Regions from separate parts of the Burkholderia torrens genome, predicted to be linked through region 2. Evidence: predicted binding sites of a transcription regulator. Region 2 holds the regulator's gene; the other holds the start of a gene.
The links. Region 2 encodes LexA, which represses DNA repair genes until DNA is damaged. Its sites were predicted from a motif close to ACTGTATNNNNATACAGT; they were not measured.

Region 1 (5,979 bases), 1.2 Mb from region 2:
CATGCCGCCTTCGCTCGAACCCATCAGCACGATCTTCTGCGAGATGCGGTCGACGACGAGGCTGACATACAGTTCCTGCTTGATGTCGGCGCCTTCTTCGATCATCAGGCGGTTGACCTTCTGGCCTTCCGGACCGGTCTGATGCGTGACGAGCTGCATGCCGAGGATCTGGTTCGCGTATTCGCGGACCTGCTCGATCGACTTCGCCACCTTCACGCCGCCGCCCTTGCCACGGCCACCCGCGTGGATCTGAGCCTTCACGACCCATACCGGGCCGCCGAGCTCTTCCGCCACCTTGACGGCTTCGTCAACCGAGAACGCCGGCTTGCCGCGCGGTACCGCGACTCCGAATTTCCGCAGGATTTCCTTACCCTGGTACTCGTGAATCTTCATGCGTGATTCCCTTCAGTCTGAGAGTTGGATGAAAAGTCGCTTAAGACGCTTCTTCGAATGATTTCCGTTCATTCCTTCGTGCTGCCATCACCGGGCATATCCGGCCGAATCGGGCCATACCAGCGCGGGTAGTACTGCCGCACGACCTCGCCGTCGAACCGCAGCGCGCGGCAGCGGCCGAGCTGGAAAGGCGGTTCGGCGTGCGCGCCGTCGTGATCCGGCCCTTCGCCGCCCTCCTCGCGCACGTTCCACACGTCACCGGCGAACGCCTGGATCGCTGCCGTCGGCAGCACGGCGCACAGTTCGGTGAGATGGGAGCAGCCTGCGACGCCGGCGAGCAGCCGGTTCGCGTTGCGGCGGAAATTGCGGAAGAGATTGAGCCCGATGAGGGCCCGGTAGGCAGGGGGGGCGGATTGACAGTGACCGGGATAGGGCACCCATTCCGAAGACGCTTCGGCGTCGACGACATTGAGTTCACGATCGATAGTCACGCGCAGCCAGAGTTCGTGGATCGGCAGGCCTTGGGGCCGGATGCCCGACGCAAGCGCGACATCGCGCGGCTTGTGGTCGGTCAGGCAGGCTTCGATGTCCCACAAGCCGTCGCCGCGCTCGTAAGCTTCCGCTCGGATTGCGCGTCGATGTCGCAACTGACGGGGCACGGGCTCGGATAGCGGCATGCTGGAGGTTGAGGCCGAAGAGGAAAACCCACGGATTTTAGCATATTGGGTATTTGAGACAGTTTGACGCGACGGCGGGTATTCCCGCCTGTCCGGAGGCAGTTGCATTGCAGCAAAATCGCGCGCCACGCGCGCGACCGGGCCGGTCAGTCGTCGATCGGAAAATCGTCGCCGACCTTCAGCAACTTCACGATGGTCGCGCTCGAGAAGCCGCGCGCGGCGAGAAAGCGCGCCTGCTTCGCACGCTCGGCCGGCGTTTGCGGCAGTGCACCGAATTTCTTGCGCCAGACGGCCTGCGCGCGGGCCCATTCGGTCTCGCGCAGCTGGGCGTTCACCTCCTCGACGAGCGTGTCGCCGACTGCATGACGCTTCAGCTCGCTGACGATGCGCGCGGCGCCGACACGCGACGCGCGGCGATGCACGAGGCTCTCGGCGAAGCGTGCGTCGGACAGCCAGCCCTCCTGCTCCAGCGCATCGAGCACCGGTTCGACGGATTCGTCTTCGCCGATGTAAGGCGCGAGCTTGCGCGCGAGTTCCGCGCGACTGTATTCACGCCTCGACAGGTAGCCGAGCGCGCGGCCCTTCAATGACCGTGGCGGTTTCGACGATTTGCGTTCGGTAGCGCCCGGCGTGTCGCCGGATGAAGGACTGGAAGCAGCGCCGGATGCACGGCGCGTGCGGCGCGGATGCTGGCTGCTGCGTGTATAGACGTCTTCCGTTGCCGGCGCCGACGCATCGGCTGCGCGATCGCCGGGGAAGCGGACACCGGACACGCGACGGCGGGAGCGGTCGTGCGCGTCGAACGATTCGTCGTCGTCGAACGGATCGTCCGGCGCGACAATCTCAAACGAAACGAGGGCATCGTCGGATGCCCTCGTCGCGGTGCGGTTCGCGGCATGGCTGCCAGCGCTCCGCCGGTCGGCGCCCGAGGATCCGGCTCGCCGGCCGGAGCGACCCGCCGCTTCGGGCGCATCGCTCTCCACCGGCTCGCCAGCCTGACCTCGGCGCACCACCATCACTCTTCTTCGTCCAGCGCCTCGGCTTCGTTGGCTACGCCATCGGGCATGCTGACGACGCCGAGCGATTCGCGGATGCGGTTCTCGATCTCGCGCGCGATTTCCGGATTTTCGCGCAGGAATTCACGCGCGTTGTCCTTGCCCTGGCCGATCTTCTCGCCGTTGTAGCTGTACCAGGCGCCCGCCTTGTCGACGATCTTCGCCTGCACGCCGAGATCGATGATCTCGCCCTGACGCGAAATGCCTTCGCCATACAGGATGTCGAAGATCGCTTCGCGGAACGGCGGCGACACCTTGTTCTTGACGACCTTCACGCGGGTTTCGTTGCCGATCACCTCGTCGTTCTTCTTGATCGAGCCGATCCGGCGGATGTCGAGACGCACCGACGAATAGAACTTCAGCGCGTTGCCGCCCGTCGTGGTTTCCGGGTTGCCGAACATCACGCCGATCTTCATCCGGATCTGGTTGATGAAGATCACGAGGCAGTTCGTGCGCTTGATCGTGCCGGTCAGCTTGCGCAGCGCCTGCGACATCAGGCGGGCCTGCAGACCCGGCAGCGAATCGCCCATCTCGCCTTCGATTTCGGCCTTCGGCACGAGCGCCGCGACCGAGTCGATGACGATCATGTCGATCGAGCCCGAGCGCACCAGCGCGTCGGTGATTTCGAGCGCCTGCTCGCCGGTGTCCGGCTGCGAGATCAGCAGCTCCGGCACGTTCACGCCGAGCTTCGCTGCATATTGAACGTCGAGCGCGTGCTCGGCGTCGATGAACGCTGCGGTGCCGCCCAGCTTCTGCAGTTCGGCGATGACCTGCAGCGTGAGCGTGGTTTTACCCGACGATTCCGGACCGTAGATCTCGACCACCCGGCCGCGCGGCAGGCCGCCGACGCCCAGTGCGATATCAAGACCCAGCGAGCCCGTGGAGACGACCTGGATATTCTCGGTCGCCTCGCCGTCGCCCATCCGCATGATCGACCCTTTGCCGAACTGCTTCTCGATCTGCGCGAGTGCGGCCGCCAGCGCCTTGCTCTTCTCGGCGGTCATCCCGGAGCCCTTCTTGCTATCTTCCATGAATCGTCCTTTGCTATGATGAGCAGCGTCTGTGAAAGGCGCGCCCGCTTTCAAGCGCCGCCGAATGCAGACACTGTATAAAAAAACAGTGTTTTATGCAAGCCCGCAATGCGGGCGTTGTACACGAATCACTCCGGAGACAGCCGCACCGGCGCAAACGCCCCGCCGGCCATCGGTCAGCAACATGCGAATCCTCATCGCCGAAGATGACAGCATACTCGCGGACGGCCTCACCCGGTCACTCCGCCAATCGGGCTATGCCGTCGACCACGTGAAGAGCGGCGTCGATGCCGACACGGCGCTGTCGATGCAGACTTTCGACCTGCTGATCCTCGATCTCGGCCTGCCGAAAATGTCCGGGCTCGAGGTGCTCAAGCGCCTGCGCGCGCGCAATTCCAACCTCCCCGTGCTGATCCTGACCGCCGCTGACAGCGTCGACGAACGCGTGAAGGGGCTCGACCTCGGCGCCGACGACTACATGGCCAAGCCGTTCGCGCTCAACGAGCTCGAGGCGCGCGTGCGCGCGCTGACGCGGCGCGGCGCGGGCGGCGGCCCGACCGTCGTGCGCCACGGCTCGCTCGCGTTCGACCAGGTCGGCCGCATCGCGTATGCGAACGACCACGTGCTCGATCTCTCCGCGCGCGAACTCGGGCTGCTCGAAGTGCTGCTGCAGCGGATCGGCCGGCTCGTGTCGAAGGAACAGCTCGTCGATCACCTGTGCGAATGGGGCGAGGAAGTCAGCAACAACGCGATCGAGGTCTACGTGCACCGGCTGCGCAAGAAGATCGAACCGAGCGGCGTGCGGATCTCGACCGTGCGCGGCCTCGGCTATTGCCTCGAGAAGGTCGCGCCCGCCGCGCCCGCCGACACGGCAGCGCCCCAGCCCGCGGTGGCCGGCACGCCGCTGCGCTGACACCGGGCGTCGCCGCGATGGCCACGCCGGCCCACTCCCGCCACCCGACCGGCGCGCCGTCGTCGGCCGCCGACGATGCACGCGACGCGCGCTACGAAAACCCGTTCGCGCCGCCCGACGAAACCGAATCGCCCGAGGCGCCGCGCCCGCGCTCGCTGTTCGGCGAAATCCTCGACTGGATGCTCGCGCCGCTGCTGCTGCTGTGGCCGATGAGCATCGCCGTCACCTACCTCGTCGCGAAGACGATCGCGAACAGCCCGTTCGACCGTGCGCTCGAAACCAATGCGTACGTGCTCGCCCGGCAGATTCATCCGGTAAACGGCGTGGCCGAGCTGACGCTGCCGGAACAGACGCGCGACTTCCTGCGCGCGGACAACGTCGACAGTGTTTACTTCCAGGTGCTCGGCACCCGCGGCGAACTGGTCGCGGGCGAAGCCGACATGCCGCTGCCGCGCGACGAGGACCGCCCGCCGCCGGGCGTCGTCGTGTTCCGCGACGACCTGCTGCGCGGCAACGACGTGCGCGTCGCGTATACGACGGTCGCACTGCCGCAATCGGGCGACACGCAGCCCGTGCTCGTGCAGGTCGGCGAGACGCTCGACAAGCGCAACGCGCTCGCGAACGACATCATCAAGGGCGTGATCCTGCCGCAATTCGTGATCCTGCCGCTCGCGATCCTGCTCGTGTGGTTCGGGCTGTCGCGCGGGCTCGCGCCGCTCAACGCGCTGCAGGCGCACATCCGCGCGCGGCGGCCCGACGACCTGTCGCCCGTCGAGGCACAGCGCGCGCCGCCCGAGATCGAGCCGCTCGTCACGTCGTTCAACGACCTGCTCGCGCGCCTCGAACAGAACATGGCGCTGCAGAAGCGCTTCATCGCCGACGCCGCGCACCAGATGAAGACGCCGCTAGCGGGCCTGCGCACGCAGGCCGAGTTCGCGCTGCGCCACCCGGTCCCGCCCGACGTGCAGCGCTCGCTCGAACAGATCGCGACGAGCTCCGAGCAGGCCGCGCGGCTCGTCACGCAGCTGCTGGCGCTCGCGCGCGCCGAGAACCGCGCGAGCGGGCTCACGTTCGAGCCGGTCGAGATCGCCGCGCTCGCGCGGCGCGCGGTGCGCGACTGGGTGCAGGCCGCGCTCGCGAAGCGGATGGACCTCGGCTACGAAGGGCCGCCGGACGATGCGCCGCTCGACGTCGACGGCAATCCGGTGATGCTGCGCGAGATGCTCGGCAACCTGATCGACAACGCGATCCGCTACACGCCCGAAGGCGGCCGCATCACCGTGCGCGTGCATGCCGACCCGTCCGCGCGGTTCGCGCATCTCGAAGTCGAGGATACGGGCCCCGGCATCCCGGCCGCCGAACGCGAGCGCGTCGTCGAGCGCTTCTACCGGATCCTCGGCCGCGAGGGCGACGGCAGCGGCCTGGGGCTCGCGATCGTGCGCGAGATCGCGACGCAGCACGGCGGCACGCTGACGCTCGACGATCACGTCTACCAGCAGGCGCCGCGCCTCGCCGGCACGCTCGTGCGTGTCAGCCTGCCGCTGGCCGGTACGGCCCCGGATTAACCCTGACACGCGCCGCCGCCGGGCAGCGCAAATGCATCGAAACCAGCGATTTACCGGACGTTCGCAGCACAATCAACACGAGAAGCCGACGATTCGACGCGGGTTAACGCGCAGTCGTTTTGTACGCGCGAGTCAGTCCGCCGTAAGTTTCCGTGCCAATAATCGTCGACAGGCCCGCCCACCCAAGGCGGCCGCACATTTATATCAAGGGACTTGGAGACGATTCATGGCAACGTTAGGCGGGCAAATTTCGCACTCGCCGATGACGGGCGAAGAGAAGAAGGTGATCTTCGCGTCGTCGCTCGGCACCGTGTTCGAGTGGTACGACTTTTACCTGGCCGGCTC
Region 2 (5,979 bases):
ATCGCGCACGAGCCGAGCGGGGCGAATCAGCGTTTTCCATCCCTTGCGTCCTGAATTGCGGCGCACCATGATGAATGCGTAGGCTCGTTGTCGCGATAGGGAGGTTTCATGGCTAGCTACAACAAGATTTTGCTGTGTTACGACGGCACGCTCGAAGGGCGCAAGGCACTGCGCTGCGGTGCCAATCTCGCGATGGACCTGAAGGCTGAAACGCACTTGCTGTCGGTCGTCGACATGCGTTCGAGCATTGCGCAAAGCGCAGGTCTGCTGACCGATGTCGCGTGCGGGCGCTTTGAGGAAACCGCGCGGGAAATCCTGCAGGAAGGCGTGAACTGGCTGCGTGAGCGCGGCGTGCAGGCCGAAGGCCATTTCGCATTCGGCTATCCGATCGACGAAATCGCGAATCTCGCGACGGAGCTGAAGGCCGACCTCGTCGTCGTCGGCCACAGATGCCGCAGCGGGCTGTCGAGATGGTGGATGGGGTCGGGCAATACGCAACTGCTCGATCGCGTGAACTGCAGCATCCTGGTGGCGTGTTCGTCGGCACAGGAGCAGAAGGAAGAAATCGCACGCGAGCGCGAAGCCGCCATGGCGAACGGCAAATGATCGAATGATTCGATGACGGCCCGACCGGCGATGGGCGCCGGTCAGGCGCCGTGCCGCATCAGCGGCGCGGGTCGCGCGCAGCTGTTACGCGTGCAGGTCGATCGCGGACAACTTCCACGAGAACAGCCCGAAGCGGTGAAATATCGCCGCATAGCGCGTGCCGTCGGCGCTGCGCTGGTACGTCACGACGAATTCATCGAAATTCCGGTATCCCGCACTGGTTTGCTGCTGATGCGGTGAATGCGTTGCATCGTTCGCGCTGGCCGGCGCGGCAGAGGTGGGTGCCGGGGATGACGCAGCTGCCGCGTTGTTGCCCGGAGCGGCAGCGCTTGCCGGTGCCGGACTGGCCGACGGTGCCGCTGGTGTGTTGGCCGGTGCATTGCCTTGCGGCTGATTCGACCATTCGGGCGGACGCTCGCCGGGATTGCCGCGCGGCGGCATTCCGCTCATCAGCGCGGCCACGCCGTCCGGTGTCGCGTACGCATCGACCAGCGGCCCGACCAGCGCGGACCCGATCAGCGCGCCGATCACCGCGAACGGATTGTTCTTCTTTACCGCGTCGATCCGGCGCATCAACTCTTCCGTGACTTGCTGCTTCAGGCTGATGCGCAGCGACGGGAAATCGACATATTCGCTGATGGCCTGCGCATCGCGCGCGTCGATCGCCGATTTCAGGCGACCGAGCGCGACGTACGGTGACGCGTACGCATAGCCGATCGCCACCATGACGGCGACGGCCAGCACGACGATCAGCAGGGGCTTGAGCCGCCATGCGCGGCCCGAAGATCCAGTCACGTTGCCTCCGGTGCGGGGATGTTCCGCAATCAGAGACCGCCGGGCGTAGCCGATCGTTCCTCGGCGATGCAGCGGTCGATCATCCGGCATACGGCATCGATCGTGCCGACCATGATCAGGCGCGAACGGCCGTGATAGACGCGTACCGGCGCGCGGCGCGCGGGTTCCGCATGATTCAGGCCGGCGTTCAGCGATACCCGCGCGAACGCGGGGAGCGCCGACGGCAGCAGGGACGCCTGCCGTTCGACTGCGACTTCTTCTTGCACGGGCGCGGCTGCGGACAGCGGAGCGCAGGGCGTACGGCCGCGCAGATGACGCAGGCGACCGAATTGACGGAAAGGCAGCAGGCGGGCAAGGCGTTCCATGATGTTCTCCTAGCGAGACGGAATGTCAGAGTTCGCCCGAGCGGATCAGCCCGACGGCGATGCCTTCCAGCGCGAATTCCGCGCTGCCGGCCTTGACGAAGATGTTTTCGTAATCCGGGTTCTCCGCGATCAGCTCGAGACCGCCAGGCCGGCGCATCAGGCGCTTGACCGTGACGTCGTCGCCCAGACGCGCGACGATGATCTGGCCGTCCTTCGCTTCCGTGCGTTTCTGCACGGCGAGGAGGTCGCCGTCGAGAATGCCGGCGTCGCGCATCGACAGGCCGCGCACCTTCAGCAGGTAGTCGGGCTTGCTCGTGAACAGCGCAGGATCGCACGCATAGTGCTGCGAGATGTGCTCCTGCGCCAGGATCGGGCTACCGGCCGCGACGCGGCCGACGAGCGGCAGCGACAGCTGCATCAGGCCGGCATGCGGCAGCGTGAACTGGTGCGGGGCGTCTTCGATGCCGAGCAGGCGGATGCCGCGCGACGCGCCGGCAGCCAGCTCGATCACGCCCTTGCGTGCCAGCGCACGCAGGTGCTCCTCGGCCGCATTCGGCGAGCTGAAGCCCAGTTCGGCCGCGATCTCGGCGCGGGTGGGCGGGAATCCGGAGCGCTCGATCGCGCGACGGATCAAGTCGAACACTTGCTGCTGACGGGCGGTGAGTTTGGTCATGGCTGAACTGTATGGATAGACAGTGAGCTGTATTTTTATACAGTACTTCGCGAATTTCAAGCGTTACTTGAGGTTCGACGTGATCGCGCCGGTTCCGACGTGATTTCGCGACGTCCGGACGGCGGTTTATCTGCCGCAACCATCCATCCCGTCTGCGTTAGCACTTTTGAGTATTAAAAAATAAGGAACGATTATTTTTAATCATGTAACCCGTTCGTTAGACTGGCCCGACATCGCAATACCGACAACACTGGAGAACCAAGGATGGCGAAGCGCAATACGGGGCTGGTGGGCGGAGTGGGCCGCCTGATCGCAACACTCGCGCTGGGCGCGGCGGCGGCGCTGGGCGTCGCGACGCATGCCCAGGCCGATACGACGTTCCTGAACGTGTCGTACGACCCGACGCGCGAGCTGTATCAGGACTTCAACCAGGCGTTCGGCAAGGAGTGGAAGGCGAAGACGGGCGAGACCGTCAACTTCAAGCAGTCGCACGGCGGCTCGGGTGCCCAGGCGCGCTCGGTGCTCGATGGCCTGCAGGCCGACGTCGTCACGCTGGCGCTCGCGTACGACATCGATGCGATCGCGAACAAGGGCCTCGTGAACAAGGACTGGCAGAAGCGCCTGCCCGACAACGCGTCGCCGTACACGTCGACGATCGTGTTCCTGGTGCGCAAGGGCAATCCGAAGGGGATCAAGGACTGGGACGACCTGACCAAGCCGGGCATCTCGATCGTCACGCCGAACCCGAAGACGTCGGGCGGGGCGCGCTGGAACTACCTGGCCGCATGGGCGTACGCAGTACACAAGCCGGGCGGCAACGAGCAGACGGCGAAGGAATTCGTCACGAAGCTCTACAAGAACGCAGGCGTGCTCGATTCGGGCGCGCGAGGCGCGACGACGAGCTTCGTTCAGCGCGGGATCGGCGACGTGCTGATCGCATGGGAGAACGAGGCGTTCCTGTCGGTGAAGGAGTTCGGTACCGACAAGTTCGAGATCGTCGTGCCGTCGGTGAGCATCCTGGCCGAGCCGCCCGTCGCGGTGGTCGACAAGGTGGTCGACAAGAAGGGCACGCGCAAGCTGGCCGAAGCGTACCTGAACTTCCTGTACAGCCCGCAGGGCCAGGAGATCGCGGCGCGCAACTACTACCGTCCGCGTTCGAAGAACGTGCCGGCGGAACTGACGAAGCAGTTCCCGAAGCTGAAGCTGTACACGGTCGACGACACGTTCGGCGGCTGGACGAACGCACAGAAGACGCATTTCGCGGACGGCGGCGTGTTCGACTCGATCTACAAGCCGCAGTAACGCCATAACGACAGCGGCGCGCCACGCAGCGCGCCGCATCCCCGACGGTCCGCCGGCGCGAAGCACTGCGCCGGCGTTTGCGTCGGACCCATGAGCAGCATCGACCCAGCAAGAGCATCCGATGACGACGTACACCTTTCGCAAGCCGAGCGCGCTGCCCGGCTTCGGCGTGACACTCGGCATCACGGTGGCCTATTTGAGCCTCGTGGTGCTGATCCCGCTCGCCGCCACGTTCCTGAAGACCGCGACGCTGTCGTGGGACCAGTTCGTCACCGCCGTCACGTCGCCGCGCGTGCTCGCGTCGTACCGGCTGACGTTCTCGGCCGCGCTCGGCGGCGCGCTGATCAACGCGGTGTTCGGCTTCCTCGTCGCGTGGGTGCTCGTGCGCTACACGTTCCCGTTCAAGCGCCTCGTCGATGCGATCGTCGACCTGCCGTTCGCGCTGCCGACGTCGGTCGCCGGCATCTCGCTCGCGGCCGTCTACGCGACCAACGGCTGGGTCGGCCAGTATCTCGCGCCGCTCGGCATCAAGATCGCGTTCACGCCGGCCGGCGTGCTCGTCGCGCTGACCTTCATCGGGCTGCCGTTCGTGGTGCGCACCGTGCAGCCGGTGCTCGAGGATTTCGAGCGCGAGCAGGAAGAAGCGGCCGCGTGCCTCGGCGCATCGCGCTGGCTGACGTTCCGCCGCGTCGTGCTGCCGGCCGTGCTGCCGGCGCTCCTCACCGGGTTCGCGCTCTCGTTCGCGCGTGCGCTCGGCGAATACGGCTCGGTGATCTTCATCGCCGGCAACGTGCCGATGAAATCCGAGATCACGTCGCTGCTGATCATCACGAAGCTCGAACAGTACGACTACGCGGGCGCGACCGCGCTGGCTGTCGTGATGCTGGTCGTGTCGTTCCTGATGCTGCTGCTGATCAACACGCTGCAGTGGTATCTGCAGCGCAGGACGAGCAAGGGCGCAAGCGGCCCCGCGCCCGCCACCGTCACCGCCGTCGCAGCAGGAGGCCAGCAATGAGCCAGGAGGCCACCGTCGTGCTGAAAACCCCCTCGCCGGCCGTGCGTGCCACGAAACGGCTTGACCCCGTCAGCGAGTCGCGCGTCGTGCGCTGGCTGCTCACGGGCATCGCGCTGGTGTTCCTCGCGTTCTTCCTCGTCGTGCCGCTCGCCGCGGTGTTCGTCGAGGCGCTGCGCAAGGGCGTCGGCTTCTATCTCGAATCGCTGGCCGATCCCGACGCGTGGTCGGCGATCAAGCTGACGCTGACCGTCGCCGTGATCGCCGTGCCGCTGAACCTCGTGTTCGGCGTGTGCGCGTCGTGGGCGATCGCGAAGTTCGAATTCCGCGGCAAGGCGCTGCTCACGACGCTGATCGATCTGCCGTTCTCGGTGTCGCCGGTGATCTCGGGCCTCGTGTACGTGCTGCTGTTCGGCGCGCAGGGCTGGTTCGGGCCGTGGCTGCAGGATCACGACGTGCAGATCATCTTCGCGGTGCCGGGCATCGTGCTCGCGACGATCTTCGTCACGTTCCCGTTCGTCGCGCGCGAGCTGATTCCGCTGATGCAGGCGCAAGGCACCGACGAGGAGGAAGCCGCGCGCGTGCTCGGCGCGTCGGGCTGGCAGATCTTCCGCCGCGTGACACTGCCGAACGTGAAGTGGGGCCTGCTGTACGGCGTGATCCTGTGCAATGCGCGCGCGATGGGCGAATTCGGCGCGGTGTCGGTGGTATCGGGCCATATCCGCGGCCAGACCGACACGATGCCGCTGCACGTCGAGATCCTGTACAACGAATACAACTTCGCGGCGGCGTTCGCGGTGGCGTCGGTGCTGGCGCTGCTCGCGCTCGTCACGCTCGCGCTGAAGCTGATCGCCGAGCGTCATCTCGCCGCCGAACTGGCCGGCGCGAACGACACCGTTCCCGCACATGCCGGCCCCGCCGTTTCGTCGAAATCGTAAAGAGGCAACCAGAATGGGTATCACCGTCCGTAACCTTCAGAAGCGCTTCGGCGATTTCACGGCGCTCGACAACGTGTCGCTCGACTTTCCGCCGGGCGAACTGGTCGCGCTGCTCGGGCCGTCCGGGTGCGGCAAGACCACGCTGCTGCGCGTGATCGCGGGCCTCGAGCACGCGGACGCCGGCCAGGTCGTGCTGCAAGGGCTCGACGTCGCGTCGGTCGGCGCGCGCGACCGCCAGGTCGGCTTCGTGTTCCAGCACTACGCGCTGTTCCGCCACATGACGGTATT

Region 1: recA (recombinase RecA) is a predicted target of LexA. The motif match lies at 3,229-3,246, and genes of this name have one in related genera.

Annotation. Positions count from the first base shown of each region.
Region 1 covers NZ_OZ480211.1:2,947,148-2,953,126, forward strand. The annotation lists gene sucC (ADP-forming succinate--CoA ligase subunit beta) at 1-393, opposite strand, end outside; gene AC5LXX_RS13655 (DUF2889 domain-containing protein) at 462-1,070, opposite strand; gene recX (recombination regulator RecX) at 1,217-2,086, opposite strand; gene recA (recombinase RecA) at 2,086-3,156, opposite strand; gene AC5LXX_RS13670 (response regulator transcription factor) at 3,341-4,069, shown strand; gene AC5LXX_RS13675 (sensor histidine kinase) at 4,087-5,634, shown strand; gene AC5LXX_RS13680 (MFS transporter) at 5,861-5,979, shown strand, end outside.
Region 2 covers NZ_OZ480211.1:1,722,246-1,728,224, forward strand. The annotation lists gene AC5LXX_RS08000 (universal stress protein) at 109-606, shown strand; gene AC5LXX_RS08005 (DUF2939 domain-containing protein) at 691-1,401, opposite strand; gene AC5LXX_RS08010 (hypothetical protein) at 1,431-1,766, opposite strand; gene lexA (transcriptional repressor LexA) at 1,792-2,439, opposite strand; gene AC5LXX_RS08020 (sulfate ABC transporter substrate-binding protein) at 2,704-3,741, shown strand; gene cysT (sulfate ABC transporter permease subunit CysT) at 3,863-4,756, shown strand; gene cysW (sulfate ABC transporter permease subunit CysW) at 4,753-5,691, shown strand; gene AC5LXX_RS08035 (sulfate/molybdate ABC transporter ATP-binding protein) at 5,705-5,979, shown strand, end outside.